Regions from separate parts of the Brevibacillus sp. HB2.2 genome, predicted to be linked through region 1. Evidence: riboswitches for the same ligand, from Rfam matches in the RefSeq annotation. Region 1 holds a riboswitch; the other holds the start of a gene.
What was found. A riboswitch is a leader RNA that binds a small molecule or an ion and turns the genes downstream of it on or off. The one in region 1 is predicted to bind S-adenosylmethionine.
Positions count from the first base shown of each region.

Region 1 (4,900 bases):
CAATTGGTTGCCGATGCGCGACCAGAGGACCGCTCTGCTTTGGATACAGCTGCTTTTTTCTTGCAATTGCTACATGAGGATCATCAAATGAGCGATATCGGCTACCGTCAGGAAGGTAGCTGGTATGTGCTATCGGGGAACGCTGATTCACAGTCCGTTGAAGTGCGATACCCTGCTGAATCAGTCGAAGCTTTATTGGTCGCGATTGAAAGTGAGCCCAAGTACAACTGCAAATAACGGGACAAAGACTCCTCTCCACTTGCCGAAATGATTCGGAAGTTGGGGGGAGTTTTTTTGTTTCAAGCGCTTTTCATAGGTAATAAGACGCGGTTTCCTGGATGCTGCAACTTTTGAAAATGATTTCCCGTCAATAGGAAAGACCCAAGCAAGCAGGGGGATTTTGGCAGACTAGAAGGGGGAACTACCATTGAAGAAGTACATGACCAAGCCCGTATTAGCAGTTGTGACAGCGGCAGGTATTCTTGGCTGTTTAACGCCAATTTTTGCCAATGCAAGCTCGATTGCTAGTCCAAGTGCCACAAAGGTAGTCATGAATGACGAGGGGAAGCAAGTCACGCGCTACAATTTAAAAGAACTGGCCCAAAATGATCCAACCACGTTGAACATGCTCTTGAAAAATCAAGCGGATCACTTGTACATCATTGTAGATGAAATCAACTTGAATACGAAGCTCCAAACGTATATGGAAGAAAACAAAGCGGAGTGGGAGCGTATCTACAACGAGTACTACAGCGACATCTGGCTGGAAGTGCGCCTGACAGAGAATGCTGAAGAAATCGTGAGCGTAAATGCCAAGACTGAAAATAACAAGGTGTACATAAAGGGGATTGTGACTTCGGATGTCACCAAGGTGGTAGTGAAAAAGCCGAATTCCGACATCATTGAAGTCGTTCCGACCAACGAGCATTCTTTTACGGTCAGCTTTGAAGCTCCGGATGCATCCTATGAGCCGTATGTAACCGTAAGTGCCTATGCAGGCAGCAAGCTGGTCGATAGCGAACAGGTAAAGATCGTTCCAAAAGCAGAAGAAGATCAGGAAATGATCATCCATACCATGTCTGTATTGGATGCGAAGAAAAAGGAATTAAAAGTAAAAGGAATTGTCAAGCAGGGGGCAGACAAAGTAACTGTCACCTATAATGGCGTGAAAAAAGACGCAAGCGTGAAGAAGCTGTGGGATGGCGTAGGCAGCTTTACAGTTACAGTAAAGGATGTACAAGCCGCAAAAGATCAAAAAGCCTTGATCGAGGTTTACGAGGATGGCAAGAAGGTTGATTCCGAATCCGTTCAGGTAGAAATCGTTAACGCTCCTGACAAGGATCAAGCGACCGCATATGTCATCAAGGCGACTGCTGTAAACAATCCTGCCGCTAAGTCCATCCAAGTGAAGGGGACAGTAAGCGGCTGGAACAAAAAGGACGATGCTGAGCTGGTTGTGATCGCTCCTGACGGGAAGAAAAAAGAGATCAAACCGAATGACAAAGGCGAGTTCTCTTTGACGTTGTCTTACAAGAATCATTCCTTTAGTGCTAAATCGATTCAATTCGCATTGTATGAAGACGATAAGCTGATTAAGAAAGCTGACGTTGCACTCAGCACAAAGGTCATTGTCGAGCCTGTGAAGCCAACAGACGGCGATGAAGACGATGATGATGACAAAAAGAAAAAAGAAAAAGGGAAGCAGAAAGATAAGCATCCCAACGGCAATGCGTATGGCTATTGGAAAAAGCACGGTAAGGAATGGAATGAAGATCACGATGATGACGATCATGACGAGGACAGAGACTAGTCTCTATCATTAAGGCCGTTGCTTGTAAGTCTCGACGTACTCCACCAATTGTCTGATGTAATCCCCCAAAATGGGGATCGAAAGAAATTGCGTCAAGAGGGAGCCGAGGAAAGCCAAAACGATAGCAGTACCAATCGTCAATCCCAGACCCCGGGCAAGACCTGCGAGGAAATTGATCCAGAGCAGCTTGCGCGGGGCTGTGTAATTTTGGATCACATCTGCTAGTCGGATATCTTCTAAGAACATCGCAATTTTGTGCATCCGCTCATTTACCTTCCGAACTTCCTGAAGCTCTTCAAGTACTTGGTCAATTTGCTGCATGAGGCGATCTGTAGGCGACAAGCTGTCCATCCCCTTCCATCATTCGGTATCGTTACCTACCAGTCTAGGGAAAAAGACAACCAGAATCAAGGTGGAGAGGAAACGTTTGCCTATCAGCTATGCGAAGGGTAAAATGAACGTACTAAACGTTTGATAGGAGGCTTTGAAATGGCTGAAACTGTTTCCCAAACTCTTTCCGAAGATTTATTCAAGCTCTTGCAAAAGGAGCGTTTTGTTACCTTGGGCACAGTAGACCATGAGTCAGGAGCACCATCGCTCAGTTCCTTGTCCTGGACGTATGCTGTCAGCGCCGATACGATTCGTTTTGCCGTGGATAATCGCTCACGTATTTTGGCTAATATTGCGAAGGAACCGCAGGTTGTCCTGCATTTGATCGGTGCGGGCTCGTCTTTCGCCATTAATGGTCGTGCTGTCGTTAAAACAGACCGCCTAGAAGGTGTTCCGCTCAAGCTGGCCATGGTAGAGATCAAAATTGAGGCTGTTCGTGATATTATGTTTTACGGTTCCCGTATTTCCGCAGAACCACAATATGAAAAGACGTATGACAAAAACGCAGCAGCGAAGCTGGACAATCAAGTGATGACCGCCCTGAAGGATGCAAATTAACGGGTGGAAATAAATTGTTGACAAGAATCCTGCCGATCCATTAGTATTAGGGTCAATCGAATTGAATAGCAATCTTCTTATCCAGAGCGGCGGAGGGACTGGCCCGATGATGCCCGGCAACCAATCACCTGTATTTTAACAGGGAGATAATGGTGCTAATTCCTGCAGAGTTATCAAACTCTGAAAGATGAGAAGGATTTGCTTACGGTGACGTAAACAAAGCCTTCTTTCAGAGGAAAGAGGGCTTTTTTGATGCCCTCGTACACTATTGGAGGGAGAGAAACAGACATGAAATTGGAAACAAAGTTGATTCAGGCGGGAGTAGGCAAAGACGAAAAAACAGGGGCGGTGAGCTTTCCTGTTTACTATGCAACGGCTTATCGTCATCCTGCCTTGGGCCAGAGCACTGGCTATGACTATACGCGCACAGCTAATCCTACTCGCACCATTTTGGAGGAGACCATCGCTATAGCGGAATCAGGAGATGCAGGATTCGCCTGCGCCTCGGGAATGGCCGCTGTTCATACCGTCATGGGCTTGTTTTCCCAAGGAGATCATCTGATTGTTTCGCTCGATCTGTACGGGGGAACCTATCGATTGTTCGAGCAAGTGCTCTCTCGTTACGGTCTGACGTTTACGTACGTGGATTTGCGTGACATTGGAGCACTGAAAAATGCGATTCGCCCAGATACAAAGGCCATTTTCGTCGAGACACCAACCAATCCGCTCATGCAGATTACCGATATTCGAGCAGTAGCACAATTGGCGAAGCAGCACAGTCTCCTGACGATTGTAGACAACACTTTCTTAACCCCGTATTGTCAACGCCCACTAGAGCTTGGTGCAGATATCGTCTTACATAGTGCGACCAAGTATTTGGCAGGACACAATGATGTGTTGGCTGGACTCATCGTAACAAAAGGAGAAGAGTTGTCGGAAAAAATCCGGTTTTTGCACAATTCAATCGGTGCTGTACTCGGACCTCAAGATTGCTGGCTTCTCATTCGCGGGATGAAAACATTGGCATTGCGGATGGAGCGCCATCAATCCAATGCCTTGATTGTAGCGGAAAAGCTGCGTGAGCATCCGGCAGTAGCGGAGGTATTTTATCCGGGTCTGTCCGAGCATCCGGGACATGAGATCCAGGTGAATCAAGCGACAGGGCATAGTGGGATGGTATCGTTCCGCGTACGCGATGTGGAGCAGGTGGGGGTATTCCTGCAAAATCTGCAAATCGTGTCCTTTGCCGAAAGCCTGGGGGGTGTCGAGTCATTGTGTACGTATCCGGCGACGCAGACTCACGCGGATATCCCGCAAGAAGTCAGAGAGCATGTCGGTGTTTGTGATCGATTGTTGCGGCTGTCGGTTGGCATCGAGCATCCAGATGATGTCGTAGCCGATTTGTTTCAGGCCTTGAATGCTAGTTTGGTCGTAGGGGGGAGTGTACGATGAATTTTGCCACCAAGCTCCTCCACGGTTCCACTTGCATTGACCCGTTCACAGGTGCGTCGTCGGTTCCGATTTATCAAGCTTCTACGTTTCATCAGGCTGATATCGATCAGCCATGTGCATTCGATTATGCCAGATCAGGCAATCCGACCAGGCAGGCTTTGGAAGAAGGCATTGCGACTCTAGAAGGAGGCGCACGCGGTTTCGCGTTCTCATCTGGCATGGCTGCCATTTCCAGCGTTTTCATGCTGTTTTCTGCCGGAGATCATGTTGTAGTGGCGGAAGATGTATACGGTGGCACGTTTCGGTTTTTGACCAAGGTATTGTCGAGAATGGGCATCTCTGTAACGTTCGTGGATGCGACAGAGACAGAAGCCGTTCGTGCGGCCATTACACCGGCAACAAAAGGGGTTTACCTGGAGACCCCCTCCAATCCCACCTTAAAGGTGACAGATATTGCAGCGGTTTCTCGTATCGCGAAAGAGCACGGCTTGCTCGTCATCGTCGATAATACGTTCCTTACCCCGTATTACCAGCGACCATTGGAACTTGGCGCAGATGTGGTCATTCATAGTGCAACAAAGTTTATCGGAGGGCATAGCGACGTCGTGGCTGGTCTGGCCGTGACCAGGGAGGCTGCATTAGGGGAGCAGCTCTACTTTATCCAGAATGGCATGGGAGCGATTTTGGGTG
Region 1 is NZ_JABSUV010000015.1:37,813-42,712, forward strand. Features, by position in the region: gene HP401_RS12995 (hypothetical protein) at 1-237, shown strand, start outside; gene HP401_RS13000 (hypothetical protein) at 428-1,810, shown strand; gene HP401_RS13005 (DUF5665 domain-containing protein) at 1,820-2,161, opposite strand; gene HP401_RS13010 (pyridoxamine 5'-phosphate oxidase family protein) at 2,300-2,758, shown strand; SAM riboswitch class I at 2,833-2,952, shown strand; gene HP401_RS13015 (aminotransferase class I/II-fold pyridoxal phosphate-dependent enzyme) at 3,047-4,210, shown strand; gene HP401_RS13020 (trans-sulfuration enzyme family protein) at 4,207-4,900, shown strand, end outside.

Region 2 (4,900 bases), on a different contig from region 1:
CTTGAAATTTGCCAGGTGGGAATATTTGTTTCCCATCATGGACACCAGCCTAGAAAACCTTTTCAATGGAATGATTGCCATGTCTTTGACCAGTGCCGGCTTTGAGATTCTCTACGTTGCCTATCCTTATGTACAAAATAAAGAGAAGGTACACAAAAGTGTACAGTTGGGAGTGCTGGTGACGTATCTGATCTATTTGCTTGTTATGATTGTGGCGCTGGTCTTTTTTAGTCAGGGTCAGCTCATGAGAACGATTTGGGCGACACTCAATATGCAAAAGATGGTGTACCTCCCTATTCTGGAAAGGTTTGAACTGGTTGTCATTTCGTTTTGGCTTCTCGTAATTTTGCCGAATATCATGCTGTATTTGTGGGCTTCTGCCCGAGGTCTCAAGCGCTTGTTCGGATTTAATCTACGTCATTCATTGTATTGGATTATACCCGTGATCTATGTAGCCTCCTTGTCGTTACTTTCCAGACAGCAGATGAGTCGGATGACGACTATTTACTCGCATATAACTCTGTACATTATTTACGTGTACCCCTATTTTTTGTACCTGATGGTCTGGCTGAAGCAACGAAAGCAAAGGGTGAAACCAACCAGCAAAGGAGAGAGTGCCTGATGCTGCCTGTCCAAAAACATTGGATGCAGTTATCCAAGCGGTTTTTTGCGTTGTGGTGTTCATGTGTCCTTGTGTTGGCAGGCTGTTCAGATCGGCAAATTTTTGATGAGACAGGACTTGCCACGGCTGTCGGCTATGATCTGTTAAAGGATGGGGACGTTCGGGGGACAGCAATCATGCCCTCCATTAATCCAGAGGCGAAAGAAAAGATACAGGTTTTTTCAGCCATCGGTGAAACCAGCAAGGGAATTCGGGATCGGATAAATTTACAATCAGATAAAAGAGTATTGGGTGGGCAAATTCGTGTCGCACTCTACAATGAAAAATTGGCAAAACGTGGACTTGGTAGTATCGTTGACACGTTGTATCGGGATTCCTCTATTTCCAGCAGAGTTTATCTTTGCTTATTTGAAGGCGAAACATATGATATGTTAACGCATCGCTATTCGGAAGAAGGGAATATCGGAATCTATTTATACCGTATGATTGAGCAAAATATTGAGGGGGAAAAAATTCCGTCTTCCACCATGCATGAGTTTTTTCGGTCTTATTATGACAAAGGAATCGACCCGATCATGCCGTTCATTGCAAGAAAGGGAAATGAGCTGCAAATCAAGGGGATCGCATTGTTTCAAGGGGATCGTTATGTAGGGTGGATCACACCTAAGGAAGCCTTTTTAATCAAGCTTATGCATGGGAAATTCAGGATTGGCAGCTACGATACTTCTGTCCCTGCTCATATTTTTGGCGAGGTACCCAAGAATCGCGGAAGTAAAAAAGACCGTGTGCAGCTTGTCTTTGATACGATTTCCAGCCATTCAAAAATCGAGCTGACCCAAGTATCTCCCCCGATCTTTGATATTCACATCCGATTAAATGCGCGGATTTTGGAATTAACCCTCCCGCTGAAGCTAGAGAATACCAGGTTGATGAAAATCATGGAACATGCACTGGAAGAAGAGCTCGGAAAAGAACTGCAGAAAGTAGTCCACAAATTGCAGGACCTCAATGTCGATCCCGCTGGTTTCGGGATCGTGTATCGCTCAAATAGCAGAGGGAAGGCAAATATGACGCAGGCTGAATGGAGAAAGATGTTCAAAGACGCGATATTTCGCTTTCACATAAAGTCAACCATCATCCGCAACGGCGTCATGGATTAAAAAACTTTTTCCTGCTATTACTATTGACGTGATATTTTCAAAAAGGATATAATCCGTCTTGTATCATCAAGAAATAGAAAAAACGAACATAATATACGTAGATATCTTTCTTATCAAGAGAGGCGGAGGGACAGGCCCTATGAAGCCCGGCAGCCGGTTCATTTTCGAATGAACGTCGCGGTGCCAATTCCTACAGGATTTTTGGATCTTGTACAGATGAGAAGGGTGGATGCGAACGTATACATTGCGTTGCAGCCCCTTTTTCGTTTGTGAAAAAGGGGTTTTTATATTTTTATCAAGATTATGGTCGGGAGGTGGATGCGTTGATCCAACTGCGTCATTTGCATAAAAGCTATCAAGTACAGGGTAAAACCATCCCAGCGTTAACGGGGATCGACCTTTCCATAGAGCAAGGCGAAATATACGGGATTATCGGACACTCTGGTGCAGGGAAAAGTACGTTGATCCGGTGCATCAATTTGCTAGAGCGCCCAACTTCGGGGGAAGTTATTGTGGACGGCGTCGATTTGACGAAGCTGGATGAAGGGAAGCTGCAAGAAAAGCGCCGCTCAATCGGCATGATTTTTCAGCATTTCAACTTGCTGTCTTCTTCAACGGTCGGCGAAAATGTTGCTTTTCCGCTCAAGCTGGCAAAGCGTTCGAAGGCAGAGATTGATAAGAAAGTAAACGAGCTGCTGAAGCTGGTTGGCTTGGAGGCACATAAGGACAAATATCCGTCTCAGCTGTCTGGCGGACAGAAGCAGCGTGTCGGGATTGCCCGTGCGCTCGCGAATGATCCAAAAGTGCTGCTCTGCGACGAAGCGACATCGGCTCTCGATCCGCAGACGACGAACTCCATTCTGGCACTGCTCTTGGACATCAACCGCAAGCTGGGCTTGACCATTGTGTTGATTACCCACGAGATGCACGTCATTCGCTCCATTTGTGATCGTGTCGGCGTGATTGATGGAGGAAAAATCGTCGAGTCAGGTAACGTACTGGATGTATTCCTTCGTCCAAAGCATCCGACGACACAAGAATTCGTGGAGCAAGTAGCCGATTCTACAGAGCTGCGCGAAGCGGTCGAACACGAAAAGGCTTCGGGGAACCGCACGATTGCTCGTGTCACCTTCCTCGGGGAAAAAACATACCAGCCGATCCTGTTCCAAACCATGCAAGAGACTGGTACGGTGTTCAGCATTTTGCAGGGAACGATTTCTCGCATGAAAGATACGCCGTATGGTCAGTTAGTGATCGAGCTGGAAGGCGATGTCGCACAGAATCAAAAGACCATCGAGACGCTGCGCCAACGTGGCTTGGAAGTAGAGGTGATATAAATGGACTGGACATTCGAAAATGTGGATTGGGCTGAAATCGGCGAAGGTACGATGGACACGCTCACGATGCTTGGCTTCTCCACTCTGTTTACCGTCCTGATTGGTTTGCCGTTGGGCATCATTCTGTTTTTGACTTCTCGCGGACAGCTTTTGCAAAACCGCACTTTTTATACGATTGCATCATTCGTTGTCAACGTATTGCGCTCGGTACCATTTATTATTCTGATGATCTTGCTGATTCCAGTGACGAAAATGATCGTAGGAACTTCACTCGGCGTACTGGGTGCCATTCCGCCGCTCGTATTTGGTGCCGCTCCGTTTTTCGCACGTTTGGTGGAAACCTCCCTGCGTGAGATTGATAAGGGCGTGATTGAGGCCGCACAATCTATGGGTGCTTCCAATTGGCAGATCGTCTGGAATGTCCTTTTGCCAGAGTCTAGATCTGGTCTAATCGCGGGTATTACGATCACGACGGTAACACTGGTCTCCTACACAGCAATGTCTGGGGTAATTGGCGGTGGTGGTTTGGGTGACTTGGCGATCCGATACGGTTATCAGCGTTTCCAAACCGATGTTATGGTTGTGACTGTTGTTATTTTGCTGGTGATGGTACAGATCTTACAATCGCTGGGGGACCGTCTGGTTCTGAAATTCAGCCGTAAATAGGATCTTTCCATATAGATTGTCAAAAAATAAAACGAAATACATGCAAGGGGGAAATCATTCATGAAAAAGCTAGTCGTATCTGTACTTTCTACTGTATTGGCATTTTCTTTGGCAGCTTGCGGAGGCAAAACCGAAACAGCACCTGCTCCAGCTGAAGGCGGCGCACAAGGCGGAAAACAGGAAGTAACATTGAAGGTAGGCGCTTCTCCCGTTCCACATGCAGCAATCTTGAAGTTCATTCAACCAAAACTGAAAGAACAAGGCGTGAACTTGGTAGTCCAAGAGTTCACTGATTACGTACAACCTAACGTTCAAGTGAACGAGAAACAACTCGACGCAAACTTCTTCCAGCACAAGCCTTACCTGGAAGACTTCAATAAAGGACAAAACATGAACCTGGTGCCAGTAGTGGCTGTACACATCGAGCCATTCGGCGCTTACAGCAAAAAAGTTAAATCTGTAGATGAATTAGCTGATGGCGCAACAATCGCGCTGCCAAACGACCCGACAAACAGCGGTCGCGCACTCGCACTCTTGGAGAAAAACGGCTTGATTAAGCTGAAAGAAGGCGCTGGCATCAGCGGTACAGTGAAAGATGTTGTTGAGAACAAGAAAAACCTGAAATTCAAAGAAGTTGAAGCAGCAATGCTGCCGCGCGTTCTGGAAGAAGTAGATTTGGCGCTGATCAACACGAACTACGCACTGGAAGCAAAGCTTGTTCCAACCAAAGACGCTCTGTTTATTGAAGATAAAGATACGCCATACGCAAACTTCTTGGTTGCTCGTCCTGACAACAAGGATTCCGAAGCCATTCAAAAGCTAGCAAAAGAACTGAACTCACCTGAAGTGAAAAAGTTCATTGAAGATGAATACAAAGGCGCGATTATTCCAGCGTTCTAATGTAGAAATTATTGATCGATCAACAAAAGCCCAACTGGCCGAAAAGCTGGTTGGGTTTTACTTTTGTTTATAATATGGTGAATTTTCATAAAATTAAATTAAATCTATACTAACCCCGTTTTCAACCCAATTCCGGTCGCGTATATTGTGTTTGAAACAGAAAAATACAGATAAGGGGGAATTTTCTGATGAAACGAAATCTCAAGTTGTTTCTC
Region 2 is NZ_JABSUV010000048.1:7,887-12,786, forward strand. Features, by position in the region: gene HP401_RS25585 (GerAB/ArcD/ProY family transporter) at 1-622, shown strand, start outside; gene HP401_RS25590 (Ger(x)C family spore germination protein) at 622-1,782, shown strand; SAM riboswitch class I at 1,890-2,005, shown strand; gene HP401_RS25595 (methionine ABC transporter ATP-binding protein) at 2,106-3,119, shown strand; gene HP401_RS25600 (methionine ABC transporter permease) at 3,120-3,785, shown strand; gene HP401_RS25605 (MetQ/NlpA family ABC transporter substrate-binding protein) at 3,846-4,685, shown strand; gene HP401_RS25610 (peptide ABC transporter substrate-binding protein) at 4,874-4,900, shown strand, end outside.
Region 2: linked by a shared signal. The riboswitch ahead of HP401_RS25595 (methionine ABC transporter ATP-binding protein) and the one ahead of HP401_RS13015 (aminotransferase class I/II-fold pyridoxal phosphate-dependent enzyme) in region 1 are both predicted to bind S-adenosylmethionine.